DNA from 2 places in the Bradyrhizobium sp. HKCCYLRH1034 genome. Region 2 is predicted to be linked to the other one. Evidence: riboswitches for the same ligand, from Rfam matches in the RefSeq annotation. Region 2 holds a riboswitch; the other holds the start of a gene.

Region 1 (7,677 bases), on a different contig from region 2:
GCCGCCAAGCTGGTGCTGATCGCCGAGCTGGCGACGGGCCCGACGGCCTGGGCGCTGGTGCTGATCCCGGCCTGGGCACGCTGGGGGACTTTGATCTGCAATAAGACCCTGCTGTCGTTGAAGCCAGGGCTGGGGGCGAGCATCTCGAACAGCGTCGGCTGGAACGTCATCGTCGCCTGGGGCGGCGCGCTCGCGATCGGCGCGCTGGCCGGTGCGGTGCCGACGCTGATCGCGATCGCTCTGGTTCCGGGAATCGCGTTCTATTGGCAATGGCGGCTCGGCGGCATCACCGGCGATTGCCATGGCGCCAGCATCGAGGTCACGGAAACGCTGCTGCTTGCCGCCTGCGTTCTCGGCTAGGACGCGCTGCCGAGCGCCTGCGCCAGCCGCTGCCAGCCTGTCTCATGGCCCGGCAGGCCGAAGCGCAGCCAGCTTGTTTGAGCCGGAAAACGCCGGACATGGATGCCATGGCGGGCGAGCCGCTCGGCAATGTCAGGCGCGCTCGGCGATGTGATCAGTCTGAACAGCGGCGTGCCGCCGAGGACCGCGCAGCCGGCCATGCTCAGAAGATCGTCAATGCGCGAACAATCCTTCGCGAGACGGGCGCGTGTCTGGTGCAACCAGTTTTCATCCGCCAACGCCGTCGTTCCGATCGCGAGCGCCGGTCCGGACACGGCCCAAGGCCCGAGCGCATCACGGAGTTGCCGTACAATGTCGACGGAGCCGATCGCGAAACCGAGGCGGACGCCGGCAAGGCCGTAAACCTTGCCGAACGAGCGCAGCACGATCGTCGCCGGCGGCAAGTCGGCTGCCAGGCTGGCATCGGCGGGATAAAGATCGATGAATGCTTCGTCGACGATCAGCAGACCATCGCGCCGGCGCAGCCCCGCTGCGATGCTGACCAGTGCGTCGCGCGGCAGCAGGCGGCCGGTCGGATTGTTGGGATTCACGACCACGGCGACATCGGCGCCAGCGAGCGCATCGAGATCATCGACCAGACTGACGCGATGACCGCAACGGCGCCAGCACAGCGCATGCTCCTCATAGGTCGGCGCGAGCACGGCGACGGTCGCGGGTGGGCGCAGTCTGGGCAGGATCTGCAAGAGCGCCTGCGTGCCGGGCGCGGCAACGATCATGTCGGGCTCTGCCACGCCATGGCGAGCCGCGGCCGCTGCGCGTAAAGCGTCATTCTCGTATTTGCCAGGCAGACGCGCCCAGCTCTCAGCCGGGATCGCCGGCACGGGATAGGGGATCGGGTTGATTCCGGTCGACAGATCGATCCACGGCGCTGGCGCATCCGGATAGCGACGGCTGATCGCAGCGAGATCGCCGCCGTGAAGGATCGCTTCCGGCTCGTCCGCGCGCATGCTAGTCGCTCTGTCGTCCATCTCTTTCCTTTACATGTCTTTCCTTCAGCGGAGATCGATGTTCGTCTCTCTCGCGCTCACGGCGCTCCTCGTCGAGGCGGCGGTCGGTTATCCCCAGGTCCTGGTGCAGCGGATCGGTCATCCCGTGATGTGGGTGGGCGCGCTGATAGCATGGGGGGACCGCCGCTGGAACAGGGCAGCAGACGGCTTTGCCGCACGACGCGCGCGCGGCATTGCGCTCGTGTGCCTGCTCGTCGCGGGGATGATGGCCACCGGTCTCGCCGCAACATGGGTCATGCAGGCGCTCGTCGGCGAACCGGTCGCAACCATCATCCTTGGTGTGGCGGCAAGCAGCCTGCTGGCCCAGCGCAGTCTCGACACGCATGTCGCCGCGGTTGCAGAGGGACTGGGGCAGGAGGGGCTCGAGGGCGGCCGCAGAGCCGTCTCGATGATCGTCGGCCGCGATCCCGATCGGCTGGATGAAGCCGGCGTTGCGCGGGCCGCGGTCGAGAGCCTGGCAGAAAACTTCTCCGATGGCGTCGTCGCGCCCGTGTTCTGGCTCGTCGTCGGCGGGCTGCCGGGCATCCTGATCTACAAGGCTCTCAACACCGCCGACAGCATGATCGGTCATCTCTCGGACCGTCACCGCGCGTTCGGCTGGGCGGCGGCGCGGCTCGACGATCTCGTCAACCTGCCGGCCTCGCGCCTGTCCGCGCTGTGGATCGCAGCCGCCGCGGCCTGCATCCCGAGCGCCTCGGCTTCGGCCGCGGTGCGAGCCGTTGCACGCGATGCGTCGAAGCACCGTTCGCCCAACGCCGGCTGGCCCGAAGCGGCGATGGCCGGTGCGCTCGGACTGCGCTTGGCGGGGCCGCGCGTCTATCACGGTCATCTCGTCACCGATGCCTGGATGGGCGACGGGCGCGCCGATCTCGACGCGTCCGACATCCGGCAGGCCTTGCGGCTGTATCGGCTGGCCTGTCTGGTTCAGGCCCTGGTCGTCGCAGGACTCGTCCTGGTCAGGATCCTGTAGCCGCCACGGGCGGCGCGGGCTTGCTCGCCAATGCCAGGATACGGTCAACGTCGACGTAGCGCTCGAGATGCGCCGCGAGTGCATCCAACGTCGTGTCCACATCGATCTCATAGGAGAGGCCGCTGGTCGTCGCGCCGAGGCCGCGCAGCCAATGGCTGCGCAGGCCGTCGTCGGCGAACAGGCCATGCACGTAGCAGCCGGCTACCAGGCCATCAGGCGCGATGGCGCCATCGCGCCGGCCATCGGAGAAGGTCAGGAAGGGGCGCTGTGTCGCCCGTCCCTCCGTGCGGCCGATGTGCATCTCGTAGCCGCGGAACGAGAGCTTATCGTGCGTCAGCGTGCCCTGGACCTCGCGTAACGCCTTGTCATCGGTCAGGGTCGTTTCGACGTCGAGCAGGCCAAGTCCCGCGACGGAACCAGCTGCACCCTCGTGCCCATCGGGATCGCTGATCACGCGCCCCAGCATCTGATAGCCGCCGCAGATGCCGAGCACGCGACCGCCGCGGCGAAGATGCGCGATAAGATCGATGTCCCAGCCGGCGCCACGCAGGGCGGCGAGATCGGCGATCGTCGCCTTCGAGCCCGGCAGGATCACCATCGATGCGTCGCCGGGGATCGGCGTGCCTGGCCGCAAGAACTGCAGATCGATTCCATCTTCCAGCCGCAACGGATCGAACTCGTCGAAATTGGAAATGCGCGGGTAGGCGAGGATGACGACCTTCGGCCGTTGTCCTCCCGATGATCCGCGTTCAGCCAGGCCAAGCGCGTCCTCCGCTGGCAGGCGGCGCGCATCCGAAAAATGCGGAATGAGCCCGAGCGATGTCCACCCCGTCCGCTGCGCGATCTCGTTCATGCCCGACGCAAACAAGGCGGGGTCGCCGCGAAACTTGTTGACGAGGAAACCTGCCACGCGCGCGGCATCGTCGGGCGCGATCACCGTCTTGGTGCCGACCAGGCTCGCAATCACGCCGCCTCGATCGATGTCGCCGATCAGCACCACCGGAATCTGCGTCGCCTGCGCGAAACCCATGTTGGCGATGTCGCCGCCGCGCAGGTTGATCTCGGAGGCGGAGCCTGCGCCTTCGACCAGCAAGATGTCGGCATCCGCCGCGAGTTGATGGAAGCTGTCGAGCACGGCCGCCATCAGTTGCGGCTTCATCGCCTGATAGGCGGACGCCTTGGCGGTGCCGATGACGCGGCCCTGCACCACGACCTGCGACCCGATCTCGCTTTGTGGCTTCAGCAGCACCGGGTTCATGTGCACCGTCATCGGCCGCCGCGCCGCGCGCGCCTGCAGCGCCTGGGCACGGCCGATCTCGCCGCCATCAGCGGTGACGGCGGCGTTGTTCGACATGTTCTGCGGCTTGAACGGCGCCACCTTGAGGCCGCGCAATGTCAGCGCGCGCGCGAGCCCCGCGACGATCAGCGATTTGCCGACGTCGGAGCCGGTGCCCTGGAACATGATGGCCCGCGCGCTCATGAGCTCAGTACTCGATGCCTTCCTGCGCCCTCACGCCGGCCGCGAAATGATGCTTCACGAGGTTCATCTCGGTGACGAGATCGGCGGCCTCGATCAGCTCCGGCTTGGCGTTGCGCCCGGTGACGACGACGTGCAGATCGGGACGGCGCCCTGCGAGCGTGGCGACGACGTCTGCGATATCAAGGTGATCGTAGCGCAGCGCGATGTTGAGCTCATCGAGGACGAGCAGCCGGATCGACGGATCCGCCATCAGCTCCTTAGCCTTCGCCCAGGCGCGCTCGGCCGCGGCGACGTCGCGCGCACGATCCTGCGTCTCCCACGTAAAGCCTTCCCCGAGCGTGTGCCACGACACCTGATCGCCGAACTTCTCGATCGCCTTGCGCTCGCCGGTTTCCCACGCGCCTTTGCCGAACTGCACGACGCCGATGCGAAAGCCGCGGCCGAGTGCGCGCAGCATCAGGCCCCACGCCGCCGTCGATTTTCCCTTGCCCTTGCCGGTGTGAACGATCAGCAGGCCCTTCTCCACGGTTTTGGAGGCGACCTCGGCATCCTGCACCGCCTTGCGGTTCTCCATCTTCGCCTTGTGGCGTGAATCGTCGGCGCTTCCGGTCATCGGCATTGTCTCCTCGTCACTTCAACGTCAGCGGCAGTCCCGCCGCCATCAGGATCACGCGATCCGCTAAGGCCGCGATGTCCTGGTTCAGTCGCCCCTGGGCGTCGCGAAAGGCGCGCGCGAGCGCGTTGTCCGGCACGATGCCCAGTCCGACTTCGTTGGACACGGCCACGATCGGGCCATGCGAGTTCCTGAGCGCGTCGATCAGCTCGGCTGATCTTGCCGCCACGTTCATGTCGGCGAGCATCACGTTGCTGAGCCAGAGCGTCAGGCAATCGATCAGCATCGGTACGCCCGATTCTCCACTTGACCGGACGAGGCCCGCGAGATCATGCGCCGTCTCCAGCGTCTGCCATCCCTCGGCGCGGCGCGCCTTGTGCTGGGCGATCCGGTCGGTCATTTCGGCGTCGAAGGCCTGCGCGGTCGCAACATAGGTCCAAGGCGGCGGAAGGGCGGTGACGAGGGCCTCGGCATGGCGGCTCTTGCCCGAGCGCGCACCGCCGAGCACCAGCGTCAGGCGCGGCAGGGCGGGATGCGGCGGGGCGGGGACCATGGGGACGATTCCGATTGACGGGCTTTGGTGCGACCCGTATCTAACAGATGACGGTTCTCCGAAAGGAGAGATTTAGGGAACACGGTGCGGGTTCTTGACCCAAGGCCGTGGCTGCCCCCGCAACTGTAATCGGCGAGTGTGAGGCCAAGACACCACTGGGAAACCGGGAAGGTGGCTTCATGCGGTGACCCGAGAGCCAGGAGACCTGCCGTCGATATTGCTGTTGGCCGACCCGTCGCGCGGGGAGTCGCGATGCTGGTTCTGATCCCGCCGGGATGGGCGGGGTGCCGTCGGATGCAGCGCATCGTCCGGTCCTCTGGGGAGCCGGCAAGCGACGGAGACGGCCATGAAGTTGACCCGCACCACGACCTTTGCAGCCGCGAGCCTGATGCTGCTCGCCACCGATCCCGCCTTCGCGCATCACATGATGGGGGGCAAGCTGCCGCAGACGTTTGCACAGGGGATGCTGTCCGGCCTCGGCCATCCTGTCATCGGAATCGACCATCTGGCGGCGATCGTGGGCGCGGGCATCGTTGCAGCGCTTCTGGGCCGCGGCTTCGCGCCGGTGCTCGCCTTCGCCACCGCGATGATCGCGGGCGTCGGCCTTCATGTGGCCAAGGCCAACATCCCGGCTGCCGAGCTGCTGGTCGGCCTGACCACCGTCGTGGTTGGGCTGGTGGTGGTGATGCGTGGCCGTTTCGGTGTGCTGCCCGTCGCCGGCCTGTTCGCCGTGACCGGCCTCGTCCATGGATATGCGCTGGGTGAATCGATCGTCGGGGCCGAGAACACCCCGCTCGGGGCCTATCTCGTCGGTCTGCTCGTGATCCAGACCATCATCGCCGCCGGCGCGTTCCTTGGCACCAGGCTGCTGTCGGCGAAGGCCAAAGCGGCTGCGCCGCTGGCGCTGCGGCTCGCGGGCGCTGCCATCGTGCTGGTGGGTGGGGTCGCCGCGGCGACGGCGGCCGGCGTGATCGGCTGATTGATGACCGCATCAGAGACTGATGAGACGACGCTGTTCGTCTGCGTCACTTGCCGTTCGCAGGCGACGGAACCTACGCCGCCTGATCAGCCGCGGGCCGGAGCCCGTTTGCTCGCCGCGATCGAGACGTTGCCGACCGCGCAGCGCGCCGGTGTCACCGTTGTCGGTGTCGAGTGTCTGTCGAACTGCAATCGTGCGTGCACGGTTGCGGTGACGGCGCCGGGCAAATGGACCTATGTGCTCGGCGCCCTCGATCCCGATCTGCATGCGCGGGATGTGCTGACATTTGCGCAACTGCATCAGCGCCATGACGCCGGCCTGCCGGCCTGGCGCGAGCGTCCCGAATACATTCGCAAGAACACCGTCGCGCGCGTGCCTGCGCTGTCAGCGCCACGCTGAAAACGAGAGATCGTATCGCCATGACGAAGTCGTTCGCCAAGACGCCTTGCACCATCGTCACCGGTTTCCTCGGCGCCGGCAAGACCACGCTGGTGCGCAACCTGATCGAGACCGCGAACGGTCGCCGGCTCGCCATCATCGTCAACGAGTTCGGCGATGTCGGCATCGACGGCGACATCCTGAAGGGTTGCGGCGTGCCGGATTGTCCGGAGGATCGCATCGTCGAGCTGTCGAACGGCTGCCTGTGCTGCACCGTTGCCGATGATTTCGTCCCCGCGCTCAGGAGCCTGCTGGATCAGAAGGAGCCGCCTGAGCATATCGTGATCGAGACCTCGGGGCTGGCGCTGCCGAAGCCGCTGGTGCAGGCCTTCAACTGGCCCGAGATCGCGACGCGCGTCACCGTCGACGGCGTCGTTGCGGTCGTCGATGGTCCGGCGGTGGTCGCGGGACGCTTCGCCGACGATCCCGAAGCGCTCGCCGCGCAGCGCGCCACCGATGCGTCGCTCGATCACGACAATCCGCTGGAGGAGGTCTACGAGGACCAGCTGCTGTGCGCCGATCTCGTCGTGATGAACAAGAGCGACCTGATGAGCGAGGAGCAGCGCAAGGACGTCGCCGCCGAGATCGCGGCGAAGGTGCAGCGTGCCGTCAAGGTGATCGCGACGGAGCACGGCAGGCTGTCGGCTTCGGTGCTGCTCGGGCTCGGTGCCGCCGCGGAGGACGATCTCGCGGCCCGGCCGTCGCATCACGACAACGAGGCCGAGCACGATCACGACGATTTCGAGAGTTTCGTGCTTGACGTTCCGGCGCAGGCTTCGCCCGATGCGCTCGTCGACCGCATCGCGGCCGCCGTCGACGCACATGATGTGTTGCGGGTGAAAGGGTTCGTGGAAGTCGCCGGCAAGCCGCTGCGCCTCCTGGTGCAGGCCGTTGGCAGCCGCATCCAGCATCAGTTCGAGCGCCCGTGGCGCTCGGGCGAATCGCGGCAGGGGCGGCTGGTGATCATCGGCGAGCGCGGCCTCGATGCCGCTGCCATCCAGAGCCTGATCACAGGATAGTCACCGATGCACCTGCTGGCGACAACGGGCGCGGATCTCGACGACCTCGAACAGGCCGTGGATCTTGCACAGTCGCCGGCCGAGATCGTCGTGCTGTCGTTCTCGGACACCGACCTGTCGGCGCTGGCCGAAGCCTGGACCGCGTCGTCGGATGAGCTGCCGAGCCTGCGCCTCGCCAGCTTGAAACGGCTGAAGCAT
Region 2 (7,677 bases):
GACCGGCCGCAGCCGCGCGTCGGCGGCGACGTCGCGGCGGAGCGCGGCGATGAATGCATCCAGCCGCCGCTGATGCGCGGCGGTCTGATCGACCGGCTCGCCGGACGTGTCGAGATAGCTGAAATCGTCGACCAGCACGGCCGGGACATCGCCGGAGGCGGCGCGGACCGGGCCGGCCGCGAAAGCAAGCGCGAGAACGAGACAACGGACGACGCGACGGTTCGACATGGGATCCCCCTGCAACGATGTCTTGCGGTCGGAAGCTAGACGCCGCCGTGCCATCGCCGCAGCGGCCACGGTCCCGGCGCGGCACGGGAAAAATTCACGACCGCACCGTCCACCGGGCCGCGGCGCTTTTGGCCCGGACGGTTCTGCCGTTAAATGCCGGCCGGCTGGGCTGTCATGGACACACCGAAGATGTGGACCCGCTACGACCTCAAATACCGCCTGACCCTGCGCATCTCGGTGGTCTCGGCGCTGTGCTTCGCGGCGATCTGCGCCTATGTGCTGTTCGACATCGACCGCTCGGTGCATGTGCGCAATGAGCGGATCGCCGAGATCACGGCCCGGACGCTGCAATTGCAGCAAAGCAAGATGCATTGGGTCGCCAGTCCGCCGGCCGGCTTTCCCGACCTCGATGCGGTCGCGGCGGCGGCGATGCGACCGGGCCTGTGCATCGCCTATCGCGGCGTCGACGGCGTGATCGTGCAGCGCATCTGCGGCGGCGCCGAGGCGCAGGCGGACGATCCGCCCCGCGCCTTCGCGATGCTGTATCGGCGGCTGTTCGATCCGGGCCGCGAAGCGGCACGGCCGGTCAGGTTTCGCGACGAAACGACGGGCGATGCCGTCGTCTGGATCGACGCCGGCGTCATGACCGCGGACGCCTGGCGCGAGCTCAGCCGGCTGCTGCCGGTGCTCGGGACGGCGCTGGTGCTGCTGTGCGCGCTGGCCTACGCCGCGCTGGCCCGCGCGCTGCGCCCCACCCGGCTGATCCGCGCCGGGCTGGAGCGGATCGCCGCCAACGATCTGTCGGCGCGGCTGCCGCCGTTCGACCTCGCCGAGCTCTCGGCGATCCGCGCTGCCTTCAACCAGCTCGCCGAGGGGCTGGAGACGGCGCTGGCCCAGCGCGGCGAATTGACCCGGCGCCTGATCGCCTTGGAGGACGACGAGCGCCGCCACCTGGCGCGCGAGCTGCATGACGAATTCGGCCAGTCGCTGGCGGCGATCCGGGCGCTCGCGGCATCGATCCGTCACAGCGCGGCGCAGGATTGCCCCGCTCTGGTCGGCGAATGCGACGGCATCGCGCGCACCGCGAGCGACATGATGGAGCAATTGCGCGGCGCGCTGATGCGGCTGCGCCCGCCTGATGTCGACGAGCTCGGCCTCGCCGGCAGCCTGGAGGGCCTCGTCGCCGGCTGGAACAGGCGCCAGCACGGCCGCACCGTTTTCGAGATCAGCCTGTCGGGCGACGTCGACCGACTGCCGGGCATCATCGCCACCAACATCTACCGCATCGCGCAGGAGGCGCTCACTAATGCCGTCAAACACGCCGACGCGACGCGGGTGCGGTTGCAGTTGACGCTTCAGGAGGGGCCGGTCAGCGCGACCCTGCTCACCGTCGAAGACGACGGTCTTCTCGGCGAAGCTCCCGACAAGCCGGGCATGGGCCTGCTCGGCATGGGCGAGCGCGTCGCCTCCATGGGAGGCCAGATGAGCTTCGCCGCCACCTCCGGCGGCGCGCGCCTCCACGTCGAGATTCCGGTCCCGGCCCTCTCGCCTGCGCCGACCCAGCCGGAAACGGCATGTGCGGCATGACGACCCCCGCCGGCACCATCCTGCTGGTCGACGACCATGCCGTGGTCCGCGAGGGCTACAGGTCGATGCTGCAGAAGCAGCCGGGGCTGCGCGTGGTCGCCGAAGCCGCCGATGGCGCCGAAGCCTACCGGCTGTTCAAGGAGGTCAGGCCCGATCTCGTCATCATGGACCTGACCATGCCGGGCGTCGGCGGCATCGAGGGCATCCGCCGCATCCGGCAATGGGATCGCGGCGCGCGCATCCTCGTCTTCACCATGCATGAGAATGCCGGCTTCGCGGTGCAGGCGATCCGCGCCGGCGCCCGCGGCTATGTCACCAAGAGCAGCCCGCCGGAGACGCTCGTGCGCGCCGTCATGGACGTGCTCGCAGGCCGCATCGCGATCAGCCCCGACATCGATCACGAGCTCGCGCTCAGCCGCCTCGCCGGCGAGCGCGCGGCCGCCGACGTCCTGTCCGCGCGCGAGTTCGAGGTGATGCAGATGCTGCTCGCCGAACGCACCACCGACGAGATCGCGTCAGCGTTGCATCTCAGCCCGAAGACGGTCGCCAACCTGCACTCGCTGATCAAGGACAAGCTCGGCGTGGCCAGCGACATCGAGCTGGTGCGGCTGGCGCTGCGGCAGGGCCTGCTGACCTGAGCCCGCAGGGCTTACATCCCCGCAAGGATTGTCAGGAGTCGCCAGCGTTGCCCTGCGGCGTCGCTGCCGCTTCCGGCGCCGTGACCGGATCGTCGATCAGGTGAAATGCGCGCCCGAGCCGGCGCTGCACGCTCATCACGGCGCGGTCGACGTCGCTGATCAGGCTGTCGCCGAGAACGACGTGCGGGATCTCCCAGTTGCGGCCGCTGCGCACGTCGAGCGCATGAACGGCCGGCACACGTGCCGTCTCGCAGCCCGGCTGCGCGCGAAGTTCCTCCTCGACCAGGCGGGTCAGCTCCGCCTGGGTCTTGCCGATGGTCGTCATCGCCGGCATCAGGGCCTGATCGCGGGCATCAGGCCGAGCCGCTTGGCGATCATGCGATCGACGGTCCGTTTCGGAAGCACCCGCACGATCCATTGCCTCATGGCATCGGGCGCGATCTCGTAGCGCACCTTGGGCGCCGGCAAGGTCAAGGCGTCGGCCACCCGCGCGGCGATGGTCTCGGCCGGCAGCCCGGACTGGCCGAGATGCAGCATGAAGGCGCGGATCTTCTGCAGCGCCGGGAAGAACGGCGAGGCCTGATACGGCGACAGGTCGACTTCGTCGGCCTTGGCCCAGATCGGCGTCTTCACCGCGCCCGGCGCGATGACGATGACGTCGATCCCGAACAGCATCAGCTCACGGCGCAGGCTCTCGGACAGCCCTTCGACCGCATGCTTGGAGGTCGAATAGGGCGCCATCAGCGGGTTGCCGTTGCGGCCCGCGACTGAGCCGATCATCACGATCCGGCCGCGCTCTCCCGTCATGGCTGGATCGGCCCCGAGCAGCGGCGCGAACGCCTGGGTCGCGATGACCGGGCCGATGACGTTGACCTCCATCTGATGGCGGAACTGCGCGATCGGCAGCTCCGTCACGGGACCGGCGACGGCGATACCGGCATTGTTGACGAGACCGGCGAGCGTCTCGCCCTTGAGCGCCGCTCGCACCTCGCCGGCGGCAGCCTTCACCGCCGCCTCGTCGGTCACGTCGAACAGCAGCGGCATGAAGTTGGCGCCGAGCTCGCCGCGCAGACGGTCTGCGTCGGCCTGCTTGCGAACGCTGCCGAACACGCGAAAGCCGCGCGCGAGCAGGAGCTTCGAACAGGCGAACCCGATGCCGGTGGATGCGCCGGTGATGACGACGGATTTCATGGTGACCTCAACGATTTGCGCGGCGATTATCGCACGAGATGCGGCAGGATGCTGGCGCTGATTTTTCGCGCGAGGTCATCGCCCGCCGAACCTGCCCCGGAACATCGGGTGACGCCACGCATCGCACGGCGCGTCGGCAAAATGGCCGCGGCAAGAATGGGATTTAAGTTTCAAGGCTTGGGAGGATGACAGCTGACGTGAGATCTAGGGCAGCGAGCAAGTTGGATGAAGGAAGGTTTGTGACCTTATGAGATCATTAACCTTTCCGCTTCGCTGGCCTGTCGTTGCCGTGTCTGCGGGGAGGTGTTCGCACCTCATTCCATCGCCTGTCCGGCGAATCTCCGGAAGACCGGGCTCCAGCCCGTCATCCCCCCTATATGTATCGTCTTAATTTTCCGTATCCGTGTTTCTCCGGAGTACTACGCCTTCGGCCCCTAACGCATTGTTATCGCCCGTGCCGAAAACTGCTCCGGCCGAAAGCCTTGCAGCGGATCACAATCGCGTTGCTGTCGCTCCGGCAATCCGGGACAAACGAGCGCGATCGTGTCACAGCCAGAACAGCTTCCGCCTTCAGAAGACTCCATCATCACCGAACTCGAAGAGGCCGTCCGCAGCGGCACCTCGGCGAAGCGCGTCAACACGCTGCGCCAAGTCACCAACCTGTTCCTGCATGACGGCGAACGCCTCAGCGAGGACCAGATCAAGGTATTCGACAACGTGCTGTGCATGCTGGTCTCGCGGGTCGAGACCCGCGCGCGGGCCGAGCTCAGCAAGCATCTCGCGCCGGTCGACTACGCGCCCGTCGAATTGATCCAGCAGCTCGCCCGCGACGACGAAATCTCGGTGGCCGAGAACGTGCTGATGCACTCGAGCCGGCTCACCGAGCGTACGTTGGTGGAGGTCGCGGCGACCAAGGGCCAGGATCACCTGATGGCGATCTCCAGCCGTCCGCATCTGACCGAGGCGGTGACCGACATCATCGTCGACCGCGGCGAGCGCCGGGTGATCCGCAAGCTCGCCAACAACCAGACCGCGCGCTTCTCCGAGTCCGGCTATTCCGGGATGATGGCGCATGCCGAGGACGACGACGAATTGTCCGAGATCATCGGGCTGCGCGTCGACCTGCCCACCAAGCACCTGCGCGACCTCCTGCGCCGCGCGACCGAAGCCGTGCGCGCCAGGCTGATGGCCTCGGCGCCGCCGGCGTTGCAACAGGAGATCAAGAAGATCCTCAAGGCGATCGCCGACGTTGCGCGCAGCGACGGCGGCCTGGTCGGGCGCGACTTCACGCTGGCCGAAGAGGCCGTCAAGCGCATGAAGGGGCTGAACGAGCTCAACGATGCCGCCATCGCCTTCTTCGCCGAAACCCGCCGCTTCGGCGAGGTTTCCGCCGCACTCGGCCTGCTCAACAACGTCCCGACCGAGATGATGGCCAAGGTGCTCGAAGGCCCGCGCACCGACATCGTGCTGATCCCTTGCCGTGCCGCCGGGCTGGCCTGGTCGGTGGTGGCGAAAATCCTGACCCACCGGCCGATCAAGCACGCCATCGACAGCGACACGCTCAAGCTCGCGGAACGCGACTACGGCCGCCTGTCGCTCGACACCGCCCAGCGCACGCTGCGATTCTGGATGGTGCACAACAAGGTCGAGAAGTGAGCGGGTGCTCACAAGGCGCAATCCTCATCAGCAACGACTCGCACTCCGCTGTCGTCCCTGCGAACGCAGGGACCCATACCGCGTGATGTGAATTGGCGGAAAATGTCTTGATCGTCGTCCTTCGCCACACGACCGCCGGTGGCTATGGGTCCCTGCGTTCGCACGGACGACAGCTATGGTTGTCGCAGGCGGCCGGGCATCACCGAGCCGACCGGCCAGCGTTATCGCCAGGAGATCGCCGGGCGCCGGATTGACTTTGGTGCGTCCGCACTCCTACGGTGATCGCGACGGTGCCCCTCGACCGGGGCTCAAAAGGGAATGCGGTGCCGGATGCGTCTCGCAAGGGACGTGACCGAAGGCCGCAGCTGCCCCCGCAACTGTAAGCGGCGAATCTCGCGTCAAAGGCCACTGGGAAATCTCGGTCCCGGGAAGGCGACGTGGAGGTGACGACCCGCGAGCCAGGAGACCTGCCGTCAGCCGTGGTCACACGCGAGGATGCCGGTCGGGGCGTTATTGGCATCGTTTTCAGGCAGGCCTGCAAAGGGCTGCATGAGACCTCGTTCGCGGTGACGTGCCACTGACGTCATGCCGAGGTTCCTCGTGTCCCCCGTTCCCCATGCCAGGCGCAGTCGCGCCCTTCTGTCGTCGTTCTGCGTCCTCTCGTCATTCGCCCTGCTCGGCCCCTCGCCCACAGCAGCGCAGCAATCCGCCTCCCCCGACCTTCTGCCCCCGGTTGAGGTCGACCCGCCGCGCGAGCCGATCGCTCAAAAACCAGCCATCCCCCGCAGAACCGGCAACGCCCCGCATCAGCAGGTGCCGGCGGCAAAGCCGGCCGCGCCAGCCGGAACCCCCGTCGCCGTCAGCCCGACCGGCGTCGTCACGCCAGTGGCCCACGTCGCGAATGCGATCACCGTGGTGACCGACAAGGACATCGCCGCGCAGCAGGCCCGCACCGTGCCGGACATCCTGAGCACGATCCCCGGATTGAACGTGGTGCAGGCCGGCGGCCCGGGCGGCCAGACCAACGTCTTCATGCGCGGCACCAACGCCAATCACACCAAGCTCTTCATCGACGGCATCGACGTCGGCGATGTCACCAACGGCAATGGCGCGTTCGATTTCGCGCATCTGCTCGCCGCCGACATCCAGCAGTTCGAGGTGCTGCGCGGGCCGCAGAGCGGGCTCTACGGCTCGGATGCGATCGGCGGGGTGATCTCGGTGATCACGCGCAAGGGCGAGGGCCCGGCGCGCGCGACCGCCTCGGTCGAGAGCGGCTCGTTCAAGACCTTCAACCAGTCAGCCGGCGTCAGCGGCTCACAAAACAATGTCAACTACGCGATCAATGTCGCGCATCTGCACGCCGGCGACGTTCCGGTGACCCCGTGGCAGCTGCTGCCTGCGGGGCAGAAGGCCATCGGCAATGCCTACGACAACGTCACCGCCTCGGCCAAGCTGGGCGTCGACCTCAACGAGGCCTGGACGCTGAACTCGGTGGTTCGATACACCGACGCGACGCTGCTGTTCACCGGCGACAGCGGCTTTCCGAGCTTTCCCGACGCGGCCCAGAGCAACCACGCCGTCCACCAGCTTGCGACACGCCAGGAAGCCGTGTGGTCGCTGCTCGGCGGCCGCATCCGGAACTACTTCGGCGTCAACTATGTGAACGACCGGTCGTCCGACCTGACGGCTGGCAATCCGGTGGCAGCGGTCGCGACCGGCGAGCGCATCAAGTATGACTGGCACGCGGTGACCGAGCTGGCGCCGCATAACAATCTCGTCGTCGGCCTGGAGCAGCAGACCGAGCGGCTGAAGACCGCCGACCTCTCGGCCGAGAATGGCAGCAAGGCCGGCTTCGTCGAGTTGCAGACCGAGTTCGCGAAGCGCTGGTTCGTGGTGGCGAGCCTGCGCAACGACGTCAACGACCAGTTCGGCGGCCATGGCACCTACCGGATCGCGCCGGCGGTGATCCTGCCGGTGACCGAGACCAAGCTGAAGGCGAGCTACGGCACCGGCTTCAAGGCGCCGACCCTGAGCCAGTTGCACCAGGATTTTCCGGCGTTCAACTTCTTCGCCAATCCCAACCTCCGGCCGGAGCAGAGCACCGGCTACGACGCCGGCTTCGAGCAGCCGCTGTTCGACGATCGTCTCCGCTTCGGCGCGACCTACTTCCACAACAGCATCACCGACTTGATCAATTTCAACGCGACCTTCACCTCCTACGCCAATGTCGGCCTCGCGACCACCGAAGGCACCGAGAGCTTCGTGACCGCTGATCTCACCGACCGGATCTCGCTGCGTGCGGACTACACGTTCACCCGCGCGGTCGATGCGGCCACCGGCCTGCAGCTGTTGCGGCGGCCGAAGGAGAAATGGAGCG

The links. A riboswitch is a leader RNA that binds a small molecule or an ion and turns the genes downstream of it on or off. The one in region 2 is predicted to bind cobalamin.
Region 1: it holds a riboswitch for cobalamin, as region 2 does, so the genes downstream of both, ACQR0W_RS32175 (HupE/UreJ family protein) here and ACQR0W_RS22115 (TonB-dependent receptor plug domain-containing protein) in region 2, are expected to answer to the same signal.

Annotation. Positions count from the first base shown of each region.
Region 1 covers NZ_JBNPUW010000021.1:15,905-23,581, forward strand. Annotated here, with positions in the region: gene ACQR0W_RS32145 (adenosylcobinamide-GDP ribazoletransferase) at 1-360, shown strand, start outside; gene cobD (threonine-phosphate decarboxylase CobD) at 357-1,388, opposite strand; gene cbiB (adenosylcobinamide-phosphate synthase CbiB) at 1,426-2,397, shown strand; gene ACQR0W_RS32160 (cobyric acid synthase) at 2,384-3,877, opposite strand; gene cobO (cob(I)yrinic acid a,c-diamide adenosyltransferase) at 3,882-4,490, opposite strand; gene cobU (bifunctional adenosylcobinamide kinase/adenosylcobinamide-phosphate guanylyltransferase) at 4,507-5,043, opposite strand; cobalamin riboswitch at 5,078-5,270, shown strand; gene ACQR0W_RS32175 (HupE/UreJ family protein) at 5,390-6,022, shown strand; gene ACQR0W_RS32180 (DUF1636 domain-containing protein) at 6,026-6,421, shown strand; gene cobW (cobalamin biosynthesis protein CobW) at 6,442-7,479, shown strand; gene cobN (cobaltochelatase subunit CobN) at 7,486-7,677, shown strand, end outside.
Region 2 covers NZ_JBNPUW010000009.1:118,894-126,570, forward strand. Annotated here, with positions in the region: gene ACQR0W_RS22085 (DUF2380 domain-containing protein) at 1-228, opposite strand, end outside; gene ACQR0W_RS22090 (histidine kinase) at 418-1,815, shown strand; gene ACQR0W_RS22095 (response regulator transcription factor) at 1,812-2,453, shown strand; gene ACQR0W_RS22100 (hypothetical protein) at 2,485-2,787, opposite strand; gene ACQR0W_RS22105 (SDR family oxidoreductase) at 2,787-3,644, opposite strand; gene ACQR0W_RS22110 (DUF2336 domain-containing protein) at 4,188-5,300, shown strand; cobalamin riboswitch at 5,572-5,789, shown strand; gene ACQR0W_RS22115 (TonB-dependent receptor plug domain-containing protein) at 5,886-7,677, shown strand, end outside.